DNA from 2 places in the Gryllotalpicola daejeonensis genome. Region 1 is predicted to be linked to the other one. Evidence: predicted binding sites of a transcription regulator. Region 1 holds the regulator's gene; the other holds the start of a gene.
What was found. The regulator LexA, encoded in region 1, represses DNA repair genes until DNA is damaged. The targets are predictions, from matches to a motif close to TCGAACANNTGTTCGA.

Region 1 (4,809 bases):
GCAAGTCGAGTCTGCTCAACCGCATCACGCGTGCGGGAGTGCTCGTCGAGAACGCCCTCTTCGCGACGCTGGACTCGACGGTGCGCCGCTCGCAGACACTCGACGGCCGACCGTACACGCTGGCCGACACCGTCGGATTCGTGCGCAACCTTCCCCACCAGCTCGTCGAGGCCTTCCGCTCGACGCTCGAGGAGGTTCAGGACTCCGACGTGATCGTGCACGTCGTCGACGCCTCTCACCCCGACCCGGCGAGCCAGCTGCAGACGGTGCGCGACGTCATCGGCGAGGTGGGTGCGCGAGACATCCCCGAGCTCGTGGTGTTCAACAAATCCGATCTGATCGATGACGACACCCGCCTCGTGCTGCGTGGACTCGTGCCCGGCGCCGTCTTCGCGAGCGCCCGCACCGGCGAGGGTATCGACGAGGTGCTCGCCCGCATCGCGTACCTGATTCCCGACCACTCGGTCCCGATCGAGCTGCTCGTCCCCTACGAGCACGGCGAGATCATCGCGGCGCTCCACGATCACGGCCGCGTGACCTCGCAGAGCTACACCGAGCAGGGCACGCGCATCTCGGCGCTCATCGACCCGAGCCGCGTCGCGCCGTTCGAGCCGTATCGCCTCGAGGCGGCTCCGCGCGCATGAGGAAGGTGCCGTTCTCGTTCGAGCTGCATCCCGCCCGCTCCGAGCACATCGCGAAGCAGCTGCCCGACCGCATCGCGCGCCTCGTCGCCGCGGGGCCCGAATTCGTCTCGGTGACCTACGGCGCGGGCGGTTCGTCGCAAGACGCATCGCTGGACGTGCTGAAGCACGTGATCGAGAACCACCCCGGAGTGCGGACCATGGCGCACCTCACCTGCGTCGGGTCGACGGTGCAGCACGCGCACGAAACCGTGCGGACCTTCATGGATGCCGGCGTGCACAGCTTCCTCGCCGTCCGCGGTGATCTGCCCGTCGGCGCACCTGAGGATGCCTTCCCCGGCGACATCCGCACAGCAGCCGAACTCGTCCAGCTGATCCATGCAGTCCAGAACGAGCGCAGGCCGTGGCGCGAGGTCGCGGTTCCGGGCACGCCGGGAATCACGGTCGACCGCGACGGGCGCGAGCGCGCGGCCATCGCCGTCGCCGCGTTCCCGAACGGACACCCGTCCTCCCGCTCCTGGCAGCAGGACATCGACACGCTGCTCGCCAAGCAAGCTGCCGGCGCCAACCTCGCGATCTGCCAGATGATCTTCCACGCCGAGGACTACTTCCGCATGGTCGACGCCGCGCGCGCCGCCGGTGTCGAGCTGCCGATCCTGCCCGCGATCACGCCCGTGACGACACCGGCGGGACTGGCGCGCAATCTCGAGCTCTCGGGCGAGCAAGCACCGGCCGACTTCGCCGTGGCGCTCGAGGTCGAGCCGACCGAGGCCGGTCGGCGCGAGATCGGCATCGACTTCGCCGCGAAGCTCACCGAGCGCCTCATCGAAGGCGGGGCGCCAGGCATCCATCTGTACACGCGGAACATGCACGAGGTACCCCTCGCCGTGCTTGCGCGCGTCGGCCTCATCGACGACGCGCGCTATGCGCAGTTGATCGCGCCCGAGTTCACGAGCGAGGCGCAGGCCATCGTCGGGGAGCCCGCCTCGTAGGCCCCCCGACGTGCTTGAGCGTCAGACCGCGCGCAGAACGGCGACGACCTTGCCGAGGATGACCGCCTCGTCGCCCACGATCGGCTCGAAGGCCGAGTTGCGCGGCAGCAGCCAGGTGTGGCCGTCACGCTGACGGAACACCTTCACCGTGGCCTCGCCCTCGAGCATCGCGGCCACGATCTCGCCGTTCACGGCGTCCTGCTGCTGGCGCACGACCACCCAGTCGCCGTCGCAGATCGCGGCGTCGATCATCGATTCGCCGGCGACCTTGAGCATGAACAGGTCGCCGTTGCCGACGAGGCGGCGGGGGAGGGGGAACACCTCTTCCACCTGCTGGTCGGCGGTGATGGGGATGCCTGCGGCGATGCGCCCGACGAGGGGAACGAGCATCGCGTCGCCGACGGGCGCCTTGGTCTCGAAGTCGTCGGTCTGCTCGGCCGGTGACGGAGGGTCGATGAGGATCTCGAGCGCGCGTGGCCGATTCGGGTCGCGGCGCAGGTAGCCGGAGAGCTCGAGCTGGTTGAGCTGGTGCGTCACGCTCGACAGTGAGGCGAGACCGACCGCGTCGCCGATCTCGCGCATGCTCGGCGGGTAGCCGCGCGCGGCGAGCGACTTCTTGATCACGTCGAGGATCGCGAGCTGCTTGTCGCTGAGGTTCTTGCGGCGGCGGGTACGGCGCTTCGGTGCAGCGCCGGTGTCGGCGCTGACGGCATCTGTGGTCACGTCAAATCCCCAATGTCAGTGGTCGCTGGTTGCATTTCCACCAGTGAGCCACACACTAGCGACAAACCCCCTCTGTGTAGGGGATTTGTTCGAGCGAGTCGCCGAAACCGGTGGATAAGTTCGTGAATCATGCGGGGCTTGCATCAAGTTTAGATCGAAGATAGGTTCGTAAGCGTCCGAAATATCGAACAGGCGTTCCGAACCAGGTGACGAAGGTTGAGGGTTGAGATGAGCAGCTTCACTGTTCACACGTCCGCGAGGGCAGCGTTCAACGTGCGACGGCCCGTCGGCACGCCGGCGCATCCCGGCCCGGCGGTTCGCTCGCGACTCCGTGTGACCCGGCGCGGCAGGCTCGCGCTGGTCGCGCTGGCGTCGGCGCCTCTGCTGGCCGCCGCGCTCTGGTTCGGCGTCAGCACCGGGGCCGCGTCCGCGCAGGCGCCGTCGGCGGCGACCGCACACGGCAGCGTCGAGCACGTCACTGTCGCGCAAGGTGAGTCGCTGTGGCAGATCGCCGAGCGTGTCGCCCCTCACGCCGACCCGCGTGAAGTGATCGACGCAATCGTTGACATGAACGGGCTGCAGAGCACCGTCGTGACGCCCGGCGAATCGCTCGCGATCCCCGCGCAGTACGCGAGGTAGCTCAAGCGGAGGCCTGTCAAGGCGCCGCCTACGATAGAGGCGTGACGTCTCTCTCAGACCTCCCGATCCGTGACGACCTGCGCGGCCGTGAGCCGTATGGCGCGCCGCAGAAGCATGTCAGGGTCGAGCTGAACGTCAACGAGAACACTCACCCCATCCCCGACGACGTGCAGGCCGACGTGCTCGAGCGGCTCGCGAAGGCTGTGAGCGGCGCGAATCGCTACCCCGACCGCGAGTTCGTCGAGCTGCGCGACGCGCTGGCCGGCTATCTGGGCCACGGCCTGACGCGCGACAACCTCTGGGCGGCGAATGGTTCGAACGAGATCCTGCAGCAGCTGCTCCAGGTGTTCGGTGGCCCGGGCCGCACTGTGCTCGGCTTCGCGCCGACATACTCGATGTATCCGCTGCTTGCCTCCGGCACCGGCACCGAGTGGGTCGCGGGCGACCGAGACGCCGATTATGAGCTGTCGGCTGAGCGAGCCGCCGACTGGGTGCGCCGCACTCAGCCTGACGTGGTGATCCTGTGCTCGCCGAACAACCCCACGGGCACGCCTCTGTCTCTCGACGTCGTCGAGGCGGTCTACGAGGTGGCGCCCGGCATCGTGATCGTCGACGAGGCATATGCCGAGTTCTTCCCGGCCGGTGAGCCGAGTGCGCTCACGCTGCTGCCTGGTCGTGAGCGCCTCGTCGTCTCGCGAACGATGAGCAAGGCGTTCGCCTTCGCGGGCGTCCGACTCGGGTACCTCGCGGCAGACCCCGCCATCGCCGACGCGCTCCGCCTCGTCCGGCTGCCGTACCACCTGTCCGCGCTGACGCAGGCGGCGGCGCTTGGGGCGCTCGCCCACGCGCGCGAGATGCTCGCGATGGTCGACGAGATCAAGGTGCAGCGCGACCGCATCGTCACCGAGTTGACGGCGCTCGGGTTCCACCCCTACCGCACGTGGTCCAACTTCGTCCTCTTCGATCGCGTCGCCAACCCGCGCGAGGTGTTCGACGAGCTGCTGGCGGAGGGCATCATCATCCGTGAGATGGGCATCCCGAACAGCCTCCGCGTCTCCGCGGGAACCGAGTCTGAGACGAGCGAGTTCCTCGACGCGATGGCTCGCTACGTCGAGCGTCACGGCAGCCCGCTCGCGGAAACATCCGAGCGCGCCCCAGTAGGCTGAGCGCATGACCGCAGGCCCCCGCACCGCCTCCATCACGCGAGAGACCAGTGAGTCGCGCATCGAGCTGAGCCTCGACCTCGATGGCACCGGGCGCAGCGACATCCAGAGCGCTGTGCCGTTCTACGACCACCTGCTCACGGCCTTCGCCAAGCACTCGCTCACCGACCTCACCGTTCGCGCGACCGGCGACACCCACATCGACGTCCACCACACCGCCGAAGACACCGGCATCGTCCTCGGTCAGGCGATCCGCCAGGCGCTCGGCGACAAGAGCGGCATCAGCCGGTTCGGCGACGCGCTCGTGCCGCTCGATGATGCGCTCGTGCAGGCGGTCGTCGACATCTCCGGCCGGCCCTACCTCGTCCACTCCGGCGAGCCCGCCGGGTTCGAGCTGCACCTCATCGGCGGCCACTTCACGGGCTCGATGGTCAGGCACGTCTTCGAGGCGATCGCTTTCAACGCGGCTCTCACGGTGCACGTGCGCGTGCTCGACGGGCGTGACCCGCACCACATCGCTGAAGCCGAGTTCAAGGCATTCGCCCGCGCTTTCCGCCAGGCGAAGGCCTTCGACGCCGCGGTCAGCGGCATCCCATCCACCAAGGGCGCCCTGTGACCGACGCGCCATCGCGCCCCACGGTCGTGATCCTC
Region 2 (4,809 bases), on a different contig from region 1:
TCGAGCTGGGGATGCCTGTCGGCACCGAGTTCTTGGAGCCGGTCAGCCCCTCGTACATCTCCGACCTCGTCAGCTGGGGTGCGATCGGCGCGCGCACGACCGAGAGCCAGATCCATCGCCAGATGGCCTCTGGTCTCGGCATGCCGATCGGATTCAAGAATGCGACCGATGGCGACGTTCAGGTCGCGATCGACGGCGTGACTGTCGCTGCTCAGCAGCACACGACCTTCGGTATCGACGACGAGGGCCGCGCCGCCATCGTCACGACCCGTGGCAACAACGCGGGCCACATCATCCTGCGCGGTGGCCGGTTCGGGCCGAACTACGGAACGCACAACGTCATCTACTCGGCAAGGCTGCTCGCGCGTGCGGGTCTCAGTCCGCGCATCATCGTGGATGCGAGCCACGCGAACAGCGGCAAGAGCCACATCCGGCAGCTGGAAGTGGCGCACGAGCTCGCGGCGCAGATCGCGGATGGCGAGCCGATCGCGGGTGTCATGATCGAGAGCTTCATCGAGCCGGGTGCGCAGAAGCTGACCGATGCGGGTCTCGAGGGTCTCGAATACGGCAAGTCCATTACGGATGCCTGCATCGGGTGGGATGACACCGCGACGCTCCTCGGCGACCTGGCCGAGGCTGCGCGTCGTGCCGCTCGCCTCGAGCCGGTCGACGTGTAGCGGTCAGCCGCCGTCGCCACGGGCATCGCAGCTGACGTCACACCTGACCTCGGGCGGCGCCACCGGCCCGATTGTCCAGCTGTCGTCTCGGGGTGGGGCTAAGCGCCCGGTGCTGCCCCGGGTGGCGCCCCGGGTGATGCCGCGGCCCCGGGTGGCGCTCCCGCCTGGGCTCTGAGTCGTGCGGCGGTTCCGTTTCCGGCTGATGCCCAGTCGATGACCCGCCCGCCGTGGGCGTAACGCACCTCGGGGGTGCCGGTGATGATCCGGATGTGCCAGGGTCCGTGGTCGATTTCGTGGTGGTGGAACCAGCACAGGAGCACCCCGTTGTCGAGGTCGGTGTTGCCGCCGTCTTTGTAGCTGACGACGTGGTGGACCTCGCACCACTGCGCCGGGACCGTGCACCCCGGGATCAGGCACGTGCCCCCGTCCCGCAGGGCGATCGCGCGCCTTTGGCGGCGGGTGAACCCGCGCACGCTGCGCCCGAGCCGCAGGACTTCGCCGTCGTCGTCGAAGATCACCGTCTGGATCCCGCCCGCGCAGGCAGCCAGCTCGGCCTCAGCCACAGGCACGGGTTCGGGGGTGCCGGCGTAGAACGCCAACCCCTCACCCGAATGAAGCTCCTTCACCGTGGTGGAGATCCACACGGTGGGGTGGTCCCCGCCCATGTCCGGCGCCTCGGCCGAGCGGGCCTGGGCGGCGCAGATGTCCCGGAACAGGTCCGCCCGCTTCTGCCCGGCCGTGCGCGAGTCCTCTGGTGTGACCTCGTCGGCGGGGGTGAAGGTGACGGTCTTCTTCCCTTTCGGGTTGACGAACGCGTCGAAGACCCCGCGGATGACGGCGGCGTGCCCGGCTGGCAGCAGGCCGGACACCTTCGCCACCCCATCCACCGTGGGGCTGATCCAGAAGAACCGCTCCGCCATCGCCTTCGCCGCCTGGTCTTCGACGACCCGAACGTCCAACAGCGCGGCCTTCTCCGCCGCCTTGGCCTTCACCTCGTCGGCACCGGCCGTGGTGGCCAGCTCGACGAGCTCGGCCTCGACCTGGGCCACCTGAACGGCGTCGGCACGGCCGAGATCCTTCCCGGCGGCCTTCTGCAGCTCCGAGCTGATCGCCGCCGCCGCCTCCCGGCCGATCCGCCCGTCTAGAACCGCCTGCTCGACCGTGGGCAGCTTCTTGAGCTCGGTCGCCTGGGCGACCAGCTTCTGAGCCTCTTTGCCCGAGCTCTTCGTCAGACCCTGGATCGCCCCGGCGGCGGTCTTGAACCCCAACCGCCGCGCCAGAGAATCCGGCGACTCGGGGTCCGAGCGGTGCTGCACCTCCCCGGCCACAGCCAGCTCCACCGCATCAAGGTGACGGTGCACCGCGGCAAGATCCTCCGCCAGCCGCACCAGCTGCCCATCCGTCAAAGCCGAAGGGTCCACAGGCAGCACACCCGCCAGGCGCGCAAGCGCCCCGCACGCGGCAGACCCGACCTTCGACATAGAACAAGACTACGCCAAGCATCCGAAAATGGCTAGGAAACAATAGAATACTTATTCACAAGTGCAGGAAGCCCAGCGACTTCTCCACACCCAGCCGCACAGCCCCGGCATCCGTGCCCAGCTCACGGCCCGTCGAAATCGACCGTCAGCTTCCGCAACAGCGTGCCGAGCCGCGTCTGATCGTTCGCGCTGAGCCCCTTGAGGATGCCGGCCTCGGCGTCGACGAGACGCGTGATCGCGGCATCCACGTGGGTCAATCCCGATCGCGTCATCCGCACGAGAACGCCTCGGCCGTCGGCCGGGTCGCTCGAACGCTGCACGAAGCCGCGCTCGACGAGCCGGTCGATGCGGTTCGTCATCGTGCCGGACGAGACCAGGGTCTGCTGCAGCAGCGCCTTGGGGGAGAGCTGATAGGGGGCGCCTGCGCGGCGCAAGGCGGCGAGCACGTCGAACTCCCACGACTGCAGGCCGGAGCGGCTGAACGCCGCGCGCCGAGCCGTCTCGAGGTGGCGCGACAGCCGGTCGACGCGCGAGAGCACCTGCAGAGGTGTGAAGTCGAGATCGGGGCGCTCGCGCAGCCAGGCGTCGACGATGCGGTCGACTTCATCCTGGGGTGCGGGCATGCGGTCAGCCTACCCAGCCCGGGAATGCCAGACTGGTAACCGATCCGCGATGGTGTAACGGCAGCACGACGGCCTTTGGAGCCGTTAAGTCCTGGTTCGAATCCAGGTCGCGGAGCCACTCAGCGCTCACGCCGCCGACCGCGCCGCCCGCCGCCCCGGCGCCGCCGCTCGCGCGGCCCCCGCCGCCTACGCCGCGACGGCTGCCGCCCCGGCATCCCCGGCTGCCGCAGCCGGCTCGCGCTCGGCATCCAGCGGCTTGCGCTCGGCATCCAGCGGCTCGCGGTCGGCATCCAGCGGCTCGCGCCGCACGGCGACGACCGTGATGTCGTCATCGTGCGGAATCTGCGCGGCGAGCGCTGAGAACTTCGCCACGATCGCGTTCGGGTCCGAGTCCTCACGGCTGATCGCGTTCATTCCCTCGATCGCCTCGTCGACGCCGCTCCACAGGTCGAGCACGCCGTCGCTGACCGACACGAGTACGTCGCCGGGGTCGAGCCGGGTTGTCTTGGTGTGCCAGCGCTCGACCACCTGCAATCCGAGCGGAAGGTTCTGCGACGCGAGTCGGTCGACGGTGCCGTCCGCACGGAAGATGGCGCTCAGCCCGTGCCCCGCGTCGGCCCAGTGCAGCACCCCGTCGGTCGACAGCCGCGCATGGAAAAGCGTCGTGAACGTGATGTCGGAGACATCGCTGGCCACCTCGAGCCCGTCCGACGCGCGCTGCAGCGCCTCGGCAGGGTCGTCAACGGAATACGCGCTGCGCACCGACGCCCGCACGGCCGCGGCGATCAGGCCGGCACCGACGCCCTTGCCCATCACGTCGCCCAGCGTGATCGCGACGCCGCTTCCCGTGTCGTACCAGTCGAAGAAGTCGCCGCCGACGCTCGTGGCCGGCTGGCAGGTGCCGGCGACCGAGATGTCGTCGCCGATGGTCAGGTTCGCATCGGGCAGCAGCGAACGCTGCACGGCGGCCGCTCGCCCGATCTCTTCGAGCACCTGTCCCTCGTTCTGCTGCGCCAAGCGCACCCTGAGTCGCGAGCGAGCGGTGAGCGCGTTGACGGCCCCGCTCACGGTGCTGAACACGATCAGATACACGACAACCCGGGTGAGATCGGCGCTCGACAGGCCGCTGCCCGGGTCGAGCGCAAGCGGGGCGAGAATCACGAACATGCTGCCGACGACGCCGAAAACGACGTAGCGGCGCCCTTCTGAACCTGACACCCAGAACACCGGCAGCACGACGAGCGCGGTGAACACCGAGGCGGAGTCGCCGGTCGTCGTCCGCAGCAGAGCGATCGCGATGAAGTCGATGCCCGGCACGATGGTGAACAGCGCCGTCCCGAGGCGCGAGTGCACGGGGACGAACGCGAGTCCCGTCGCCACGGCCGCGATGGCCATGCCCACGACGAACGTCGGCATGCTCGTCACCGGGATCTCGGGGATCACCAGCCCGAATACCGCCGCGAGGGCGAAGATCACCGCGATCGGAGTCTGCCGCACGAGCGTGTTGCCGAGGAACGATGCGCGGTTCATATTGCATCGACAATACGGGCGCAGAGAGCGGGATGTCTGCCCCTTGCAGCACCGACGGGGGTGGCGCCCCCGCCGACCTCAGCGAAGGTTGAGCCGGTCTTGAGGATGCGTTGCGGACTCGGCGCGGATTGATGCCCGAAGCTGATGTCAGGCGAAGAAGAACCCCACCGCCTGATCGCTCAACGGGACCCGACCCCAGGAGAGACATGTGTTACCCGGTTAAGTGCGCCGAGTGCGCCAAGACGACGTGGGCCGGTGACGGCCAGCACATCGAGATGGTCCGTTCCAACGTCGAGGCTGGCCAGTGGTGCCCCGGCCACGCAAAGACCGAGAAGCCGCAGACCCGCCTGTTCGCACGCTTCTTCTCATCGTCGAAGCAGGCAGAGGCCCGCGCGGGCGAGCGCGTCGCGTAAGCGGGGGAGGGCCGCCCGGTGACGCTCAGGCGGCGGCGCGTGCCTTGCGGATCGTCCACAGGTTCGACGACCCCACGCGCTGATA

Region 2: a site for LexA is predicted at 2,202-2,217, ahead of ABD736_RS06460 (HNH endonuclease signature motif containing protein). Genes of this name have one in related genera too.

Annotation. Positions count from the first base shown of each region.
Region 1 is NZ_BAABBV010000002.1:20,366-25,174, reverse strand. It holds gene hflX (GTPase HflX) at 1-644, shown strand, start outside; gene ABD736_RS12995 (methylenetetrahydrofolate reductase) at 641-1,633, shown strand; gene lexA (transcriptional repressor LexA) at 1,655-2,356, opposite strand; gene ABD736_RS12985 (LysM peptidoglycan-binding domain-containing protein) at 2,585-2,995, shown strand; gene ABD736_RS12980 (histidinol-phosphate transaminase) at 3,037-4,161, shown strand; gene hisB (imidazoleglycerol-phosphate dehydratase HisB) at 4,166-4,774, shown strand; gene hisH (imidazole glycerol phosphate synthase subunit HisH) at 4,771-4,809, shown strand, end outside.
Region 2 is NZ_BAABBV010000001.1:1,297,028-1,301,836, reverse strand. It holds gene ABD736_RS06465 (3-deoxy-7-phosphoheptulonate synthase) at 1-677, shown strand, start outside; gene ABD736_RS06460 (HNH endonuclease signature motif containing protein) at 776-2,158, opposite strand; gene ABD736_RS06455 (MarR family winged helix-turn-helix transcriptional regulator) at 2,281-2,781, opposite strand; tRNA gene ABD736_RS06450 (tRNA-Gln) at 2,825-2,899, shown strand; gene ABD736_RS06445 (PP2C family protein-serine/threonine phosphatase) at 2,968-4,311, opposite strand; gene ABD736_RS06440 (hypothetical protein) at 4,518-4,724, shown strand; gene ABD736_RS06435 (ATP-binding protein) at 4,750-4,809, opposite strand, start outside.